DNA from 4 places in the Nonomuraea sp. C10 genome. Region 4 is predicted to be linked to each of the others. Evidence: riboswitches for the same ligand, from Rfam matches in the RefSeq annotation. Region 4 holds a riboswitch; each other region holds the start of a gene.
What was found. A riboswitch is a leader RNA that binds a small molecule or an ion and turns the genes downstream of it on or off. The one in region 4 is predicted to bind cyclic di-AMP.
Positions count from the first base shown of each region.

Region 1: another riboswitch for cyclic di-AMP. It lies ahead of FR742_RS14685 (glycoside hydrolase family 25 protein); the one in region 4 lies ahead of FR742_RS22645 (C40 family peptidase).
Region 2: another riboswitch for cyclic di-AMP. It lies ahead of FR742_RS45565 (hypothetical protein); the one in region 4 lies ahead of FR742_RS22645 (C40 family peptidase).
Region 3: another riboswitch for cyclic di-AMP. It lies ahead of FR742_RS36440 (CHAP domain-containing protein); the one in region 4 lies ahead of FR742_RS22645 (C40 family peptidase).

Region 1 covers NZ_VPFF01000001.1:3,218,628-3,223,040, forward strand. The annotation lists gene FR742_RS14670 (cupin domain-containing protein) at 1-352, shown strand, start outside; gene FR742_RS14675 (MerR family transcriptional regulator) at 349-726, opposite strand; gene FR742_RS14680 (hypothetical protein) at 798-1,175, shown strand; gene FR742_RS14685 (glycoside hydrolase family 25 protein) at 1,219-1,989, opposite strand; cyclic di-AMP (ydaO/yuaA leader) riboswitch at 2,001-2,134, opposite strand; gene FR742_RS14690 (bifunctional polysaccharide deacetylase/glycosyltransferase family 2 protein) at 2,358-4,413, opposite strand, start outside.
Region 2 covers NZ_VPFF01000001.1:803,796-808,208, reverse strand. The annotation lists gene FR742_RS03765 (hypothetical protein) at 1-329, shown strand, start outside; gene FR742_RS03760 (alpha/beta fold hydrolase) at 455-1,318, opposite strand; gene FR742_RS45565 (hypothetical protein) at 1,357-2,202, opposite strand; cyclic di-AMP (ydaO/yuaA leader) riboswitch at 2,388-2,525, opposite strand; gene FR742_RS03750 (DUF5302 domain-containing protein) at 2,680-2,880, opposite strand; gene FR742_RS03745 (rod shape-determining protein) at 3,041-4,063, shown strand; gene FR742_RS03740 (erythromycin esterase family protein) at 4,070-4,413, opposite strand, start outside.
Region 3 covers NZ_VPFF01000003.1:1,040,987-1,045,399, forward strand. The annotation lists gene FR742_RS36435 (APC family permease) at 1-1,182, opposite strand, end outside; gene FR742_RS36440 (CHAP domain-containing protein) at 1,343-2,017, opposite strand; cyclic di-AMP (ydaO/yuaA leader) riboswitch at 2,031-2,179, opposite strand; gene FR742_RS36445 (ArsB/NhaD family transporter) at 2,392-3,678, opposite strand; gene FR742_RS36450 (CBS domain-containing protein) at 3,675-4,112, opposite strand; gene FR742_RS36455 (polysaccharide lyase 8 family protein) at 4,303-4,413, opposite strand, start outside.
Region 4 covers NZ_VPFF01000001.1:4,915,290-4,919,702, reverse strand. The annotation lists gene FR742_RS22655 (NYN domain-containing protein) at 1-577, shown strand, start outside; gene FR742_RS22650 (NlpC/P60 family protein) at 662-1,636, shown strand; cyclic di-AMP (ydaO/yuaA leader) riboswitch at 1,947-2,113, shown strand; gene FR742_RS22645 (C40 family peptidase) at 2,175-2,723, shown strand; gene FR742_RS22640 (hypothetical protein) at 2,808-3,629, shown strand; gene FR742_RS22635 (M48 family metallopeptidase) at 3,725-4,413, shown strand, end outside.

The DNA.
Region 1 (4,413 bases), 1.7 Mb from region 4:
CGAAGAGAGCACCGACTTCCGCCGGGTTCTGTGGACCGGGGAGAAGGTCCAGGTCGTCACCATGACCATCCCGCCGGGCGGTGAGATCGGCGAGGAGGTGCACGAGGACACCGACCAGATCCTCACCTTCGTCTCCGGGATCGGAGAGGCCCGTGTCGGCGGTGAGGTCCGTCCGGTGAAGGCGGGCGACCTGGTCGCCGTCCCGGCGGGCACCCCGCACAATTTCGTCAACACCGGCGCCGCGCCGCTGGTGCTCCACACGGCGTACGGGCCGCCCGAGCACGCCGACGGCACCGTGCACAAGACCAAGGAGGAGGCCGACCTGGCCGAGTCCGGCGAGGGCTCGCGCTAGAAGGACAGGCCGGTCGGGAAGCGGCAGTCGCCGGAGCGGCAGTCGGCGAGGCTCCGGGCGGCGAGGTCGCGGGCCCGGGCCAGCTCGGCGATCCTCGCGTCGATGCGCTCCACCACCGCTTCCAGCCGCCACCGCTCGCTCGCGCAGGTCGCGCCGCCCGCGTCGTGGGAGCGCAGGGCGCCGGCCACCTCGTCCAGCGTGAAACCCAGCTCCTGCAGGGCCTTGGCGGCGCGGATCCTGGACACCGCCGACGCGTCGAACACCCGGTAGCCCGACGGTCTGCGCCCCGCCGCCGGCAGCACGCCGCGGCGCTCGTAGAAGCGGACCGTGTCCACGCTGACCCCGGCCTCGCGGGCCACCTCGCCGATCTTCACACCGCTCTCCTCTTGACTCTGGACCTAGGTCCAGACTCTACGCTCCGGAAGTGACGGAAGGAGAGCACATCATGGACACCCCACCGATCGTCTGCGACATGACCACCGCCCGCGACACCCCCGAGGAACGGCTGGCCGAGTACCGGCGGCTGTTCGGCGAGGCGCTCACCGGACGCGAGCGGACCGCCGGGGGCATCCGGTTCCGGTTCCGCGCCGGTGACGGGGTCGAGGAGTGGGTACGGGATCTCGCCGCGCGGGAGAAGGCGTGCTGCGCGTTCTTCGCCTTCGAGGTCACGGCGCCGGGTGACGAGGTGATCTGGGACGCCGCCGCACCCGATGACGCGGGGCCGATCCTGGAGGAGTTCTACCTGCTGCCGGAGACGGCGGTGGGCCCGGCCGAGCTGCTGCGGCGCATGGAGGAGCGTGGGCTCAGGATCCACCAGGGCTGAGACGACTGTGACGCCTCCCTCGAGGGAGGCGTCACAGAGCGGGTCAGGCCGGACGGCCCAGGCTGCGGAGCTGGTCGGGGGTCAGGGCCGAGACGTTGTGGTCGATGGGCTTGTCGGAGTACTGGTGGATGGTCCACGACTTCCAGTCCGCCGGCGGGGTGATCTCGCCCTTGGGCTTGCTGTAGTGGGCCACCCAGAGCGGGTACTCCGACAGTCCCGCGCCGTAGGTGTCGGCGAAGTGCCAGCCGCTGTAGAACAGCGGCGTGACGCCGGTCTTGGCCTTGACGTGCGACAGCCAGGCCTTGGCCCAGGCGTTCACCTCGGAGACGGACCTGCCGTTGGTCGTCTCCAGGTCCAGCACCAGCAGGTCGCCGGGCTTGGCGGGCTGGGAGTTCACCACCGAGAGGAAGTGCTCGGCCTCGGCGATCGGGTTGTTGCGCGGGTGCGCGTAGTGGTAAGCGCCGCGCACGATGCCCTTCTTGTCCAGCTCCTGCCAGTGCCGGGCGAAGGTCTTGTCGGTGAAGCCGGTGCCCTCGGTGGCCTTGATGATGCCGAACTCGGCCGGGCTGGCCTCCCAGTCGTGGTCGGGCTGGTAGTTCGACACGTCCTGCCCGTACGTGAGCTGGGCCGCCTGCTGCTGGGCGATGGCCGGGTTCGGCTCGACGGGGGCGGCGGCGCCGCCGGTGGCGGCGATGGCGGTGCCGGTCACGCTGGCGACGGCGGTGGTCCCCGCCAGCAGCGCGCCGGCGAAGGCGTACTTGAGACGGTTGCTGGGACGGTACTTCAGCGCAGCGGCAAGCCGAGGCTTGGGCATGAGGAAATGACTCCTTGCTTCCATGCCGCCTACCGGGTTAGCTGACGGGTTCGGAGTTGGAAGTCCCCTACGGACGCTGGCGTCCGATTCACCCCAGGAAGTGGGTCCCCGGCTCCGCGAGACGCGGATTCGGCGGCCGTGCGCTGCCCTGGCGTGAGGGGGACACCGTCAGGACAGCGCACGGTCCGGTCAATCGATGCGGCAACAGAGTTGAGGTATCACCGCGAATACGCAAAAGGTATATATGCAGACAAAAATATTGCAAGTATGACATATCCGGTTTGGAGGTTCGGACCCGGGGTAACACCCCCGAAACCCCTTGTACGTAAGGGAATCCGGCCTCTGGGTAAAATCTCCCGGCGGTGCCGTCACGGCGCCGCGAAAGTGCCCTGCCTGCGCACCGTGTGCCAGCGCAGCCGCACCCCGAGCAGCGCCGTCGCCACCGACTGGAACACCACCAGATACATCAGCTGCCGGTACACCAGCTGCTGCAGCGGCAGCACCCACAGCGCCGACACCCGCTCCCGGTCCAGCCGCAGCGCGTACCAGCCCGCCGCCGCCTGCACCACCACGAACCCGGCCCACACCGCCACCGCCGGCAGCGGGTCGCCGACCGCCGTGTGGTAGACGGCCATCAGGTCCACCACCGGCGCCAGCAGCGGCAGCAGCACGTGGAACAGCGCCAGGTAACCCAGGCAGCGGCGGCCGAACGGACCCGGCTCGGCCAGCGCGCGGCGGTGCTTCCACATCGCCTGCATCGTGCCGTAGCACCAGCGGTAGCGCTGCCGCCACAGCTGCCCCAGGGTCGCGGGCGCCTCCGTCCACGCCAGCGCCCGCTCCTCGTACACCACCCGCCAGCCTGCCCGGCACAGCGCCATCGTCAGGTCGGTGTCCTCGGCCAGCGTGTCGGTGCTCACCCCGCCGAGCCCGACCAGCGCGCCGCGCCGGAACGCGCCGATCGCCCCCGGCACCGTCGGCATGCAGTCGAGCAGCTCGAACGCGCGCCGGTCCAGGTTGAAGCCGATCACGTACTCGACGTGCTGCCAGCGGCCGATGAGCCCGCGCCGGTTGCCGACCTTGGTGTTGCCGCTCACCGCGCCCACGCGGGGGTCGGCGAGCCGGCGCACGAGATGCCCGATCGTGTCCGGCTCGAACACCGTGTCACCGTCGACCATGACGAGGAACTCGTGGCGCGCGTGCCGGATGCCGGTGTTCAGCGCGGCGGCCTTGCCGGCGTTGTCCTGCCTGATCACCCGTACTCCCGGCAGCCGCGGCCCGGCGGCGGCCTCGGCGGTGCGGTCGGTGGAACCGTCGTCCACCACCAGCACCTCCACCGGCCCGGGGTACGCGGTCGCGACGAGCGAGCGCACGGTCGCGGCGATCCCCGCCTCCTCGTTGTACGCGGGCACGATCACGCTCACCCCCGGCGGCCGTTCCCAGGTCAGGGCCGGTCCCGGACCCCGGGAGCGCCGGGCGTGCACCCGGGCCAGCACCACCAGGAGCAGCAGCCGGGCCAGCGTCAGCACGCCGGTGGCGAAAAGCACCCACCACAGCGCGTCCGTGAACGCGTTCGCCGCGCGCTGCGCCAGGCCGAGCGCGGCGCCGGCGATCCGCTCCGGCTGCGCGGCCGGCCGGTGCGCCGACGGCATGCCGAGCGCGGAGGTCAGCGTCTCGGCGCGGTAGCCGGCCCGGTCCAGCCGGTCGAGCAGGCGGCCGACGGCCTCGACTGTCTGGGCGCGGTCGCCGCCGGAGTCGTGCATCATCACCACCGCCCCGCGCCCGCCCCGCGGGAACGCGGCCCTGGCGATGCCGGCCGCGCCCGGCCTGCTCCAGTCCTCGGTGTCGAGGTCGGCCAGCGCGATCAGGTAGCCCTCGCGGCCGAGCATCGCCAGGGTGTCCCACTGCTCGCCGGTGATGGCGTCAGGGGTCGAGGAGTACGGAGGGCGGGCCAGCATCGTGTGCAGCCCCGTCGCCCCGGCCAGCGCCTTCTGGGTGAGGTTCAGCTCCAGCTCGGCCCGCCAGGCGGGGACGGCGGACAGGTCGGGATGGGTGTAGGTGTGGTTGCCGATCTCGTGTCCCTCGGCGACGATCCGGCGGGCCAGCTCCGGATGGGCGGCGATCTTCGAGCCGACCGTGAAGAACGTCGCCTTCGCCCCGTGCTTCTTCAGCGCGTCCAGCACGAGCGGCGTCCAGTCGGGGTCGGGCCCGTCGTCGAACGTCAGCGCCACCGTGCGGGCCTTCGGGCGGGCGCCGGCCGGCTTGTCCCCGGTCAGGTCGAGCACCGGGCCGCTGCGGCGCACCGGCTCCAGCCACGACGCCGGGTCCCCGCCGCCTCGCTGGGGCCCGGTCTCGCCGACCACGTTCTTGACGAACCCGTCGAGCGTCAGCGCGCACCCCGCCAGCGCCACCCCGGCCAGCAACATC
Region 2 (4,413 bases), 4.1 Mb from region 4:
ACGGCTCCATCGGCGCCGCCATCGTGGACCATGGCAGCGGCATGGCGCTCGGCGCCCTGGGCGGGTCCAAGGACCTGGACCTCCAGGTCGCCGCGGCCGGCAACACCGAGGTCGTCAAGGCGAAGCTCCGCACGATGGACTCGCTCGGGCTCAACGACGCCATCGAGGACATCCTCATCACGCTCGGCGGCCAGTACCACATCATCCGGCCGATCTCCGGGCGCGGCGGCAAGGGCCTGTTCCTCTATCTGGCCCTGGACCGCGGCCGGGCCAACCTGGCCCTGGCCAGGCACCATCTCAAGAGCATCGAGGAGAAGCTGGAGGTCTGACCCTCCCCCGAGAACCCGGCGGCACGCGTCCGGGCGCGGCGAGCGCGTGCCGCCGCCGGGGCGCATCTCGCGAGCGGCAGCCTCCCGGCGCTTCGCGAGGTGCGCCCCTTCCAACGGTCCCGGGATCAGCGGGCCGGGCCCGCGTGACCGGCGGTGAGCTTGGTGACGGCCTCGACGAGTTCCGGCCAGAGCGCCCGCGGGAGGTCGTGCCCCATGCCGGGGAAGACCTTGAGCTCGGCGCCCGGGATGGCCGCTGCCGTGGCCTGCCCCCCGGAGAGCGGGACGAGCTGGTCGTCGGCCCCGTGGATGACCAGCGCCGGGACGTTGAGCCGGGTGAGGGCCTCGGTCCTGTCGGGCGACGCCATGATGGCGGCGAGCTGCCGGGCGAACCCCGCCGGGTCGTGGCCGCGGTCGAACGCCTCCCCGGCCAGCCGCTGGACACGCTCGCGGTCGAGCTCGTACCCCGGGGAGCCGATGACCGACCAGGTCGCCAGCGCCTGGGTCATGGCCTCCTCCCGGGTGGTCACCGGCTTGGTGAACAGGACCGACCGGGCGCTCTCGCTCGGCGGGGCGACCGCGCCACCGGGGGTCGACATGATCGAGATGAGGGTGAGCACCCGCTCGGGATGCCGGATGGCGAGCGACTGGGCGATCATGCCGCCCATCGAGGCGCCCATCACGTGCGCGGCCGGCCAGCCGAGGGCGTCCATCAGCCCGGCGGTGTCCGCGGCCATGTCGTCCAGCAGGTAGGGCGCCGGCTTGCCCGGTGCGGGCGCGCCCGCCTCGTGGAGGTGGGTGGACATCCCGGCGTCGCGGTTGTCGAACCTGACGACATGGTGCCCCTGCTCGGCGAGCTGCTCGCACAGCTCGTCGTCCCAGTGAATGAGCTGGGCGCCCAGCCCCATGATCAGGAGGAGCGGGCGCCCGTCGGGAGAGCCGAAGCTCTCGTACGCGATGTCGATTCCATGAGCCGATGCGGTCGAGGTCACGGCTCTAGAATGACATTCTAATCGTGGTGACGCAAAGGTCAGCGGCGCACGAGCTTGCGGATGCGCTCGCGGCCCAGCACCAGGCCGCCGCCGACGAGGATCACGCCGCCGGCCACGGCGGCTCCCGCCACGTTGCTCCGCTCGGTGGCCGCGGCCGCCTCGGCGCCGCCGGCGGCGGGCTGCGGCTCGGCCGGGGCCTTGACGAGGTTCACCGGGTCGGCCTTCACGGGGCTGGTCTTCACGGGCTCGGCCTTGTCGCTGCCGGACTGGCCCGCGACGGCCTTCTCCTCGTCCTTCTTGTCCGCCTTGTCGTCCGCCTTGTCCCCGGCCAGGACCGGCGGGGCGGCCGGGTTGCGGTCCATGCGCTTGTAGGCGCCCTCGGAGAAGGCGACCGGGTGGTTCTTCAGGCCCAGGCCGTCACCCCACTTGGTGATGACGTACTCGACCTCGATGTGGCCCTTGCCGCCGTTGCCGTCCACCATGAGCGTGCGCGGGTTGAACTTCCCGCCGGTCAGGTCGGCGAAGGTCTTGCCGTCCAGGTCGAGCATGATGCCCTTGCTGGACGGGACGCCCGGGCCGCGGTCGCCGACGAAGAACGGCGCCTTCTTGCCCTTGTAGACGACGTAGCCCTCGGTCAGCAGCGGCCAGCTGGGGCTGGCGGCCATGCCTTTCTGCATGGGCTTGCCGCTGGCCGGCAGGCCGGTGTCACCCGCGCGGCCGGAGCCGTCGTCCCAGAAGTAGGAGGCCGTGGTCTCGCCCTGGAGCAGGACCTTCTCCGTGCCCTTGTCGGTGTCGGCGTGAGCGGCGGCGCCGGAGCCGAGCGCCAGCGTGCCGGCGGCGGCGACGATCGCGGCGATGGAACGCATGCTGAAACGAGCAGACATGAAAAACAGAAGTCCTTTGTGAGGCAACAGCAAAGATGCGCTCGCGGAACGACGTAGCCGGGCATCAAGCCGTACGGACGCTACGGTGGGAGCGCGAAAGGAAGATCAGGAAATGGTGCCGCTCAATCGGCGGCCGATGACATCCCGCGGTAGGGGGGACGGGCGCGGTGATTCATCACAGGAAAACGTCCTCTCCATCTCGCCTACCGGGTTAGCTGACGGGTTCGGACGTGGAGATGCCCTACCGGCCGCATGGGCCGGATTCACCCCAGAAGGTGGGTCCCCGGTTCCCGCGGGGGAGCGGGATTCGGCGCCAGGCAGCCGCCTCTTCCTGGTGAAGAGCCAAGGTCACTGCCTGGTAACGCCGACCAATCTAGCGAGCAAATCGGACAAACGCAAAGGTAAGCCCATGATTCGGGCGAAGATCTACCTAGAAAAAGGGGGTACGGCATGCCGTACCCCCTTGAACACCCAGATTCAGCCGCCGCTCTTGCGCCTGAAGGACCGCTTGCCGGCAGCCGGGCCGTGGGCTCCGTGGATCTTGGAATGGTCGGCGCCCCTACCACTGCCGCCAGATCCCGCCTGCTGGCCGCGCTTGCGCTCCAGTGCCTCACGGAACTTGCGCTTCATCTCGTCCTCGGGAGTCTCGTCGACTTCCGGCTCCGGGGTTTCCGCCATGAGGGCCTCCTGATGTGCGTACAGCCTCCAGCTTCGCACGCAGGCCTTGACAGCGCATAACCGGGATCATCGGCGGGACGCGCGCCGGCGACTTGGTGTTGCCTTGACCCGATCGAGGAAACACCACGGACATGCAGCTCTACCCCCCGGAGCCGCGGCGGTGAGCCCGCTCGCGTTCCTCGGCCGGGATCTCGCGATCGATCTCGGCACGGCCACCACCCAGATCTACGCCCCCGGCCTGGGCGTCGTGCTCAACGAGCCGTCGATGGCGGCGGCCTGCGCGGCCACGGGCCGCACGCTCTTCGGCGCGGACGCGTACGCGGCGTGCTCGCCCTCCAGCGGGGCGGGCACGCGGGCGGTACGGGACGACGACGGGATCGCCCGCTGGCCGGTGCGCGAGGGCGGCGAGCTCGCCGGGCGGCTGGTCAAGCACTTCCTGAGCAAGGTGCACGGGCACCCGTACGCCCGGCCGCGGCTGGTGATGGCGCTGCCCGACGGCGCCCCGCCCATCCTGAGCTCGGCCGTGCGCGACCTGGCCTACGAGGCGGACGCCAGGCGGGTGTACCTCGTGGAGCACGCCGTCGCGGTGGCGCTCGGCGCGGGGCTCCCGGTGACGGAGCCGGCCGGGCGCATGATCGTCGACATCGGCCCTCACCTGACCAGGATCGCGATCCTCGCCTGCGGCGCCGTCGTCGCCGCCGGGACCGTCCACGCCGGCGGCGACGCCGTGAACGCGGCGATCGCCACCCTGGTCGCCCGTGAGCACGGGCTGCTGGTCGGCGAGGCGGAGGCGGAGGCGGCCAAGCTCCGCGCGGGCCCGTCCTGGAAACCGCTGGACCGGCACGTGATCGTCCGCGGCCTCGACCCGGAGTCGCGGCGCGAGCGGGTCGCGTGGCTGCCCGTCCAGCAGTTGTACGAGGTCACCCGGGCGCCGGCCGACGCCATCGCCCGCGCGGCGGCGACGGCCCTGGAGCGCTGCCCCGCCGAGCTCGCCGCCGACGTCGCCGCGCACGGGGCGGTGCTGACCGGCGGCGGCGCGCTGCTGCGCGGCCTGGCCAGACGCCTGCGCGCCGCCATGGGCGTGCCGGTGCGGCGCGCGGACCGGCCCGTCGAGTCGATGGCACTCGGCCTCGGCAGATACGCCGACCGCCTGGGCGCCATCGGCCCCCGGCCCCCGCTGTGACAACCCTTACAGCGGGGTCGAACAGGTGCCGTGCGCGATGTAGGCGAGCCCGTCGAAGGCGGCGCCGAGCACGGCCGGGGTGAAGGTCAGCTTGTACGAGAAGCGCCCGGCCGTGGCGCCGTAACCGCGCACGTACTGCTGCTCGCCCAGCCACCGGGTCACCGCCTCGGGCCTGGGCCCGAGGCGCAGGTCGACGACGTGATCGCGGGGGCAGGCGGCGGCCAGCAGGGATTCGGCCACGTCGGGCCTGCCGGCGGCGGGCACCCGGTGGCGCACCGGCGGCCGCCGCACGTCGGGCCTGCCGAACCGGAGCCGCCTGGCCCGGAACTCACCCTGTCCGAACAGCAGGC
Region 3 (4,413 bases), on a different contig from region 4:
GGTGAAACCGATGAAGACGCCGATGGCGAACATGGGGATGAGCCGCTGGGGGTCGCCGTCCACCGCGATCAGCAGGATGGCGGCCAGCAGGCCCGCCACCGCGACGCCGTACCGGTAGACGGGCCGTTCGGTGCGCAGCGCGAACAGCGAGGGCAGCCGCCTGTCCTTGGCCAGCAGACTCAGCAGCACCGGCAGGCCGCCGAAGCTGGTGTTGGCGGCCAGGCCCAGGCCGAGGGCGACCACGATGTTGGTGCCGTAGAACGCCCAGCCGGTCCCGTACGAGCCGGCCACGAGCTGGGCCAGGATGGTCACGCCCTCGCGGGGCACCACGTGGTCCCTGCGGATGAGCACGGCCAGGCCGATGAGCATGGTGGCGAGCAGCGCGCCGAGCATCAGTTCGGTGTGCTGGGCGCGCTTGACGCGGGGCTTGCGGAACATGGGCACGCCGTTGGCGATGGCCTCGATCCCGGTCAGCGAGGAGCATCCGGAGGAGAAGGCCCGCAGGATGAGCATCACGGTCAGCGCCTCGGTGGCGACGATCTGCTCCGTCGTCCCCACGGTGGCGGCGGGCCCGGACCGCGCCAGGCCGACCGCCACGACGCCGAGGACGGACACCACGAACAGGCTCATGGGCAGCATGAGGAACCGCGCGCTGTCGGACACCCCGAACAGGTTGATGACCGTCAGCAGCAGCACCCCGGCCAGGCAGGTCTCCACCAGGTACGGTCGCAGGACGGGGAACGCCGAGGCCAGGTTGGCGGCCGCGGCGGCGAGGCTGACCGCGATGGTCAGCACGTAGTCCACCACCAGGGCCGCGGCGGCCAGCAGGCCCGCCCGGCGGCCCAGCTCCGCCTTCGCGACCCCGTACGACCCGCCGCCGTCGGGGTGGGCGGCGATGACCTGCCTGTAGGAGAACACGAGGATCAGCAGCAGGACCGCGATGGCGATCGTGATCGGCAGGGTCAGCGCCACGGCGGCGGCCCCGGCCCCGGCCAGGACGAGCGCCGCGGCCTCCGGCCCGTAGGCGACCGAGCTGAGGGCGTCCAGCGACAGCGCCGACAGTCCTTGCAGGCTGGTCAGGTGCCGCTTGTCGCCCTCACCGTGGCGGAGTTGCAGCCGCCGCCCGCTGAGCGGCGACCGCCTGGTCTTGGCCGGGTCCTGCTGGTAGGGGACCGTCGTCATGTCGCACGCGCTTCCACCCCCTGGATCTCCCCCGGGGTCGTCGCCGGGCAGGCCAACGGCCGGTCAAAACGCGGTCCTGACCGGGGCCGCGGACGACGGCGATCCGGTCAGGGAAGACCTGACCGGATCGCCGGAGGAATGACGGGTGCGGAGAACGTGCTCAGGCGGCCTTGTACTCGGGGTAGCCGTAGCCGGCCACGTGGGACACGGGCCGGATGCGCTCCTCGACCTTGCCGTTGCCGGTGTTGCCCTCGATCGTGGTGATCGTGCCGTCGCCGTTGTCCTTCTTCACCAGGCCGACGTGGTCGACGGCGCTGATGTTCTTGCTGCCGCCCCAGTCGAAGAAGACGACGCTGCCGGGCTTGGCCTGGCTGCCCCAGCGGTTGTTGTCCTTGAACCACTGGGCGTGGGTGACGGTGTAGGCGTCCCAGCCGATCGTGGAGCGGGCGCCGGCCTGCTCGCCGACCCAGGACACGAACATCGCGCACCAGGGGGCGTTGGCGTACAGCGCGGGCGTGCCGCCGCCGTCACGGGCCAGGGTCTCGGCCGCGCGCGGGGAGGACATGTACCACTGGTGGAACTTGGTGCCGCCGCCGGCGGCGTCCTCGGTGACGCCGATCTGCGACTCGGCGACCTGCAGGACGGTGCTCGCGCTGACGGCGGTGGACTGGTTCGCGCTGCTCTGCTGGTGGGCGACCGGGTGCGGCTGGGAGGGGGAGGCGGCGGCCGCGGTGGCGGCGGCGGAGGTGCCGGCGAAGGCGGCGCCGAGTGCCAGGGTGGCGCCCAGGGCCAGGCGGGAGGTGGACGGGATGCGATCGAAGATGTGCTTGACCATGCTCGGGGATTGCTCCTTGCTTCCATGCCGCCTACCGGGTTAGCTGTCGGGTTCGGGCGTGGAAGTGCCCTACGGCGCGCCCTTGGTGAAGAGCGACCGATTCACCCCAGAGAAAGGTGGGTCCCCGGTTCCGCCAGAGGGCGGATTCGGCGGCCGCGCCGTGTTCCCGCAATGTGCGCGGGTGGGCGCGGTCTCGGCAATTCATCGGCAACGCGCGGGGGCTTACCTAAAAGCGCTGCTCAAGCGCGTGCCATCGATGGGTTCGAAGGTAATCGTCGCGCAAGGGAAAGGGCAAGCGCGGAACGGGCCCCGACGACGGGATCCCCTATGGCATAGGGGTTTTCGGGGCGAATATTTTACCTTTGCGGGGGTTTCTACAGGTATCGGAACCACAGATACGGCGCCACCAGGGTCACCGTGACGACCGTGACGATCACCCCGTACTTGGTGAAGTGCCAGAAGCTGATCGGCGTGCCGTTGCGGGCCGCGATGCCCAGCACGACCACGTTGGCCGCCGCGCCCACCGCCGTGGCGTTGCCGCCCAGGTCGGCCCCGAACGCCAGCGCCCACCAGAGCACCTGCGCCGACTCGCCGCCCTGCGCCGCCACGAGCTCCGCCACGATCGGGCTCATCGTGGCCACGTACGGGATGTTGTCCACGACCGCCGACACCACGGCGGAACCGCCCAGCAGCCCCATCGTCGCCACGTCCAACCGGCCCGCCGTGGCCTCCACGGCGGCCCTGGAGACCTGGTCGATGACCCCGGTGTGGACGAGCGCGCCGACCATGACGAACAGCCCGGCGAAGAACACCAGCGTCGGCCACTCCACCTCGGCCAGCGACTTCTCCGTGGTCACCTTGGTGAAGGCCACCAGCACGCCGGCGCCCAGCAGCGCCACCACCGACGGCTCGTAGTGCAGCACCGGATGGAGCACGAACGCCGCCAGCACCAGCACCAGCACGACGAGCGACTGCCACAGCAGCCACGGGTCGGCGATCGCCTCCTTCTCGTCCAGCGCCATGACCTCCTGCGCCCGGTCCGGGTCGTACCGGAACGTCCGGCCCCACATGAGCCAGCAGAGCCCCACGAACACCGCGACCAGCACGATCACCATGGGCGCCATGTGGATGAGGAAGTCGTTGAAGCTCAGCCCGCCCCGGCTGGCGATGATGATGTTCGGCGGGTCGCCCACCAGCGTCGACGCGCCGCCGATGTTGGAGGCCAGCGCCTCGGCGATCAGGAAGGGGACCGGCGACACGGCCAGCCGCTCGCACACCAGGAACGTCACCGGCGCGATCAGCAGCACCGTGGTCACGTTGTCGAGCAGCGCCGACGCGCCTGCCGTGATCAGGACCAGCAGGACCATCAGCCGGAAGGGCCGCCCCTGGGCGCGTTTGGCCGCCCAGATCGCCAGATACTCGAAGACGCCGGTCTCTTTCAGCACCCCGACGATGACCATCATGCCGAGCAGCAGGAAGATGACGTTCCAGTCGATCCCGGCATGCTCGGAGAAGAACGCCGACCCGGCGTTGGTCGCGTGGATCAACAGCATGACCCACGCCCCGCCCAGCGCCGCCGCCACCCGGTTCACCTTCTCGGTGGCGATCAGCGCGTAGGCGGACACGAACACTGCGACGCTCGCCCAGGCGAGCGGGCTCATGTGCCTAGCATCCTGTCCAGCAGCGCCTGCAGCGTGACCGCACCCAGCAACCGGCCCTTGTCCACGATGGCCACCAACGGGCTGCGGGTGCGCGCCATCAGCGCGGCCAGCTCCAGCACGGTCGCGTCAGGATCCGTGACGGGCAGCTCCCGCCGCTCCCGGGGCAGCACCTCGCGCACCGTACGACTGCCCAGCGCGCGCAGGAACTCGTCGGCGTGCGCCTCGTCGACCACCCGGGCCAGCGCCGGATCGTCCATGATGTAGCGCGGCACGGCCAGTCGCAGTGCTTCCGTGCCCGGCAAAATGGTGAGCTGGTCGTCGTTCTTGACGATCAGACCGGGCAGATCCTGCTCGGCGAGCAACCGGGCTGCCTGGAGCACAGGCGTCTCAAGGGTCACGACGGGATAGTCGGCAAGCAGGTCTCTGGCGCGCATGGGCACATCCTTGACTCGTTGGATCTAGGACCTGCCGACCAGACTTACCAGCTCATGCTGGCCAAATCCTGCAAGACCATCTCATGAGACGTCTATCACGGCCGGGGTCCGATCTGAAAAACTACTCGGGCCGCACGCGTCGTGGCTCTCCGGGTGTGAGAAATTTCCGCCGGTCAGAGACCGCGAGATCTCACCCGCCTCCGCCCGGCCGGACGGTGACCGACACGGAGTCCGGCAGCGGGCCGAACGTCAGCGTGAGCCGCCGTCCCGTCCGCGCCCCTGTCAGGGCCGCCGGGCGTCC
Region 4 (4,413 bases):
CCGCATACGGGTGCTGCTCGACGCGCTGCAGGACGCCTCCGCCGGGCTGCGCAGGGAGCTGGCGCTGCCCACCACGATCTCCAGGCCCGCCGACTCGGTGGCCGCCGTCGCCGGGGAGACGCCGGGCGTGCGAGGGGTGCCGGCCCGCGCGCTGGCCGACGACGACCCGCAGCTGCTCGACCAGCTCCTCGCCCTGCCGCAGGTCCATCTGATCATAGACGGCTACAACGTGACCAAGACCGGCTACGGCACTCTCACGCTGGCCGACCAGCGCAACCGGCTGATGACCGGGCTCGGCGGCCTGGTCGCGCAGACCAGGGTCGAGGTGACCGTGGTGTTCGACGGCGCGGAGCTGAACGCGCCGGTGCAGGTCGTCGCGCCGCGCGGGGTGCGGGTGCTGTTCAGCGCGCCGGGGGAGATCGCCGACGACCTGATCCGCCAGCTCGTACGCGCCGAGCCGCCGGGCCGCGCCATGGCCGTGGTCTCCTCCGACCGCGAGGTGGCCGAATCCGTCCGGCGCATGGGAGCCAGACCCGTTTCGTCTGCTTTGCTGCTGCGCAGGCTCGGCCGCGCCTAGATTACAAATCAGTGTTTGGGTGAGACCTCACCTTCCACTTCTGTACTATTTCGCCCCAGATGTATTCCCCCTGGGAGGCGAGCTGTGAGGTTGGGCCGGGCGCCGCTGGCCGCGGGTCTCGTGATCGGGCTGATCACTCTCCCCACGGGAGGAGTGGCCGCCGACCCGCAACCGACGATCAGTCAGGCCAAGGCCAAGCTCGAGAAGCTCAACGACAAGGCCGACAAGGTCGTCGATCGCTACAACACGGCGACGGAGAACTACAAGGCCGCCAAGAAGCGCTACGACAAGCTCAACGCCGGCTACAAGCGCAAGCTCGCCACCGTCGCCGAGCTGCGCCAGCAGGTCGTCACGATGGCCGTCGACGGCTACAAGATGGGCCGCGACCTGACCTCGATGCCGACCATGGTGACCGCCGAGAACCCGGGTGACCTGCTCTACCAGATGGCGCTGACGGAGCGGCTGACCGCCGACCGCGCCGGCAGGCTGGCCGCCTTCGACCGGGAGAACCGCGGGCTCAAGACCGAGCGTGACAAGGCCCAGGGGGCTCTGGGCGAGGCCGACGAGGAGCGCGACAAGGTCAAGAAGGAGCGCTCCGAGATCGAGAAGCTGATCGCCCAGCAGAAGAAGCTGCTCGACCGCCTCGGCGCCTACCGCGTCGGCGACCCGAACAGCACCGGCGTCAAGTACACCGGCCCCGCCTCGGGGAGCGCGGCGGCGGTGCTCAACTTCGCGTACGCGCAGATCGGCAAGCCCTACCAGTTCGGCGGCACCGGGCCCGGCGGCTGGGACTGCTCCGGCCTGACGCAGGCCTCGTGGCGCGCGGCCGGCGTCTCCCTGCCGCGTACGACGTGGCAGCAGTGGGCCTGGGGCGCGAGCCGGAGGGTGTCGCTGGACGCCCTGGAGCCCGGTGACCTCATCTTCAGCGAAGGGCTGGGCCACGTGAGCATCTATGCGGGAAACGGCAAGATCGTGCACGCGCCGCAGACCGGTGACGTGGTCAAGGTCGTCCCGCTCTCCGCGTACGGGCGCCGGCTCGTCGGCGCGGTACGCCCGTGAGCCGCTGAAACCCCTGTGACTCATGTGACAGAAGGGCTCTGACACACCGTCAGGGCGGCAAGTGTGAGTATGGTCACATCTGGGTAACGGGACTGGCTTGCCAGCAGGGATCCGCGGGTCTGACAGCGGGCTTGTCAGATCGTCATGTGCTTACCGTGCCTTTGCCAGCCCATGACTTCAGGCGTAGGTTCTGGCGTCGCGGCGGACACTCCATGCCCGCCGCCGGCCATCGCCGCCGCGCCGCCGGCGCCGCGACGTGGACGAACAAGAATCCGCCGGTCACCGCCGCATCTCCGGGAACCTTCACCCGGGTGGTGGCCTGCCGAATCCGTGCAGCCAGGAGGCACGGAGCCGGGGAACCATAGATCCCGTCATTTCAGGGCGGGATCAGGGGTGAATCGGCGCGGCGACGCGCCGTAGGGCGACTTCCAGGCCCGAATCCGTCAGCTAACCCGGTAGGCGTTCGTGGAAGACTCAAGGAGCAATCCTGTCTACCTCCCCTAAGAACCCCCGTCTGTCTCGCCTTGCCGTCAGCGGCGTGGCGCTCAGCATGACCGTGACGGCCGGAGGGCTGGCCCTCCACGTCCCGGCGGCGCAGGCGGACACGGTGATCGCCCCGGCCGGAGCTTCGGTGACGACGGTCGAGGCCGTCAAGACCACTGCTTCCAAGAAGGCGACTTCGAAGAAGGTCCTGTCCAAGAAGCAGGCGAAGGCGGCCCGGCAGAAGGTGAAGGCCCACAAGGCCGTCGCGGTGGCCAAGAAGCAGATCGGTGACCCGTACCGCTACGGGGCCACCGGGCCGCACGCCTTCGACTGCTCAGGTCTCGTCCAGTTCGCCTGGCGGAAGGCCGGGGTCAAGATCCCGCGCGTGACGAACAGCCAGTTCGCGGGCATCAGGAAGAAGGTCTCCTACAAGAACCTGAAGCCGGGTGACCTGATGTTCTTCCGCGGGCTCGGCCACGTGGGCATGTACATCGGCAAGGGCAAGATGGTGCACTCGCCGAGCTCGGGCAAGACGGTGCGCGTCGAGAAGCTGAACGGATGGCGCAAGTCGTCGTTCGCCGGCGCGGTACGCCCCGGTCTGTGACCGATCGCGAAGGCCCCGCCCCTGTCTGGGGGCGGGGCCTTCGTGATGCGTGGGACGGGCGTCCCGCCGCTAGCATCGGACAGCATGTCCGGGATCGTGGGCCGTCGAGCGGTGGTGGCGGGGCTGGTCCTCGCCGTGGCCGCGCCCGGCGGGGCGGCGCCGGAGTCGTGGTCCGCCGGGGTGCCCGACGAGCTGGCCGGGGTGCGGGAGCTGTGGCGGGGCGAGCTGGGCGTCGCGCGCGGCGAGCGGGCGCTGGTCGCCGGGCAGCGGGCCGATCCCGGGCTGCTGGCCGATCTGGCGCGGCGGGCCGACGCGGCGGGGCGACGGGTGTCGGGCGTGCTGGGCCGGCCCGTGCGCCCGCTGGTGCTGGTGCCCGCCTCAGGGGAGCAGGCCGCGCGGCTGGCCGGCGTCGCCGACGTGCGCGGGCTGGCGGCGGTGGCCGACGGGCGGCGGGTGATCGTGGTGCCCGAGGGTTTCGCGCGGCTCAACCCGACCGGCAGGGACGTGGTCCTCGCCCATGAGCTCACGCACGTCGCCGCGGGCACCGACGGGCTGCCCGGCTGGCTGTACGAGGGATTCGCCGACTACGTGGCCTATCGGGACGCGGGGCTGGCGGTCACCGTGGCGGCGGCCGAACTGGCGGCCGAGGTGCGGGCGGGGCGGCTGCCGGACGAACTGCCCGGGGCCGGTGACTTCGGCTCCCGGGGGGACGCGCTGGCGCGGGCGTACCAGGAGGCGTGGCTGGCGTGTCGGTTCCTGGCCGAGAGCGCGGGCGAGGGGACTCTGGTGAGGCTCTACCGTGATGCCCAGAGTGTCGGCACCGACCGGGCACTCGCCGCGAGGGGGCTCACGCTCGGCGGCCTGACCCGGGGGTGGCGCGCGTACGTGCGGGACCAGCTGGGGTGAGAGGACGCGAAGTGGACGACGGCCACGACAGGAACGGCGCCGCTGGCGAGCGGACCGAGACCCGATCCGGGACGCCGGGGCCGCAGGACGGTGGGGTGGGTCGGAGGGGGCGGCGGCAGGCTGGGGTGGCCGGGGTCGTGCTGGGGGCCGGGATCCTCGTGGTGGTGGGGCTGACGACGCCGTGGCAGGCGCTGCCGGGGGCGCCGGAGGTGGCCGCCGACCCGGCCGCGGACTTCACCGCCGGGCAGATCGCCCGCGCGCAGGCGTTCGACACGGCCACCGGTGTGCCCGGCTATCTGTCGCTCGGGCTGACGCTGGTGTTCGCGGGCCTGCTCGTCGCCACCCCGCTGGGCGCCAGAATCCTCGGGGTGCTGCGCGGGCCGTGGTGGGTGCGGGTCCTGCTGGGGGTGCTCGTGCTCACGGTCGTCGAGGAGGCGCTGCGCTGGCCGCTCGGCGTCTGGTTCGAGACCGTGCTGCGCGACTACGGCCTCTCCACGCAGGACTGGGCGTCCTGGACGGGCGACCGGCTCAAGAGCATCGCCATCAACACGGCTCTGCTGGGCGTGATGGTCGTGGCGGTGGTGGCGCTGGCCCGGCGGTTCAGGCGCTGGTGGATCCCCGCCGCGGCGGGGGCGTTCGCGCTCACCGTGGCCGCCTCGTTCGTCTACCCGGTGGTGTTCGAGCCGGTGTTCAACGACTTCAGGTCCATGTCCGAAGGCCCGCTGCGGACGAACCTGCTGGCGATGGCCGAGCGCGACGGGGTGCCGGTGGAGGACGTGCTGGT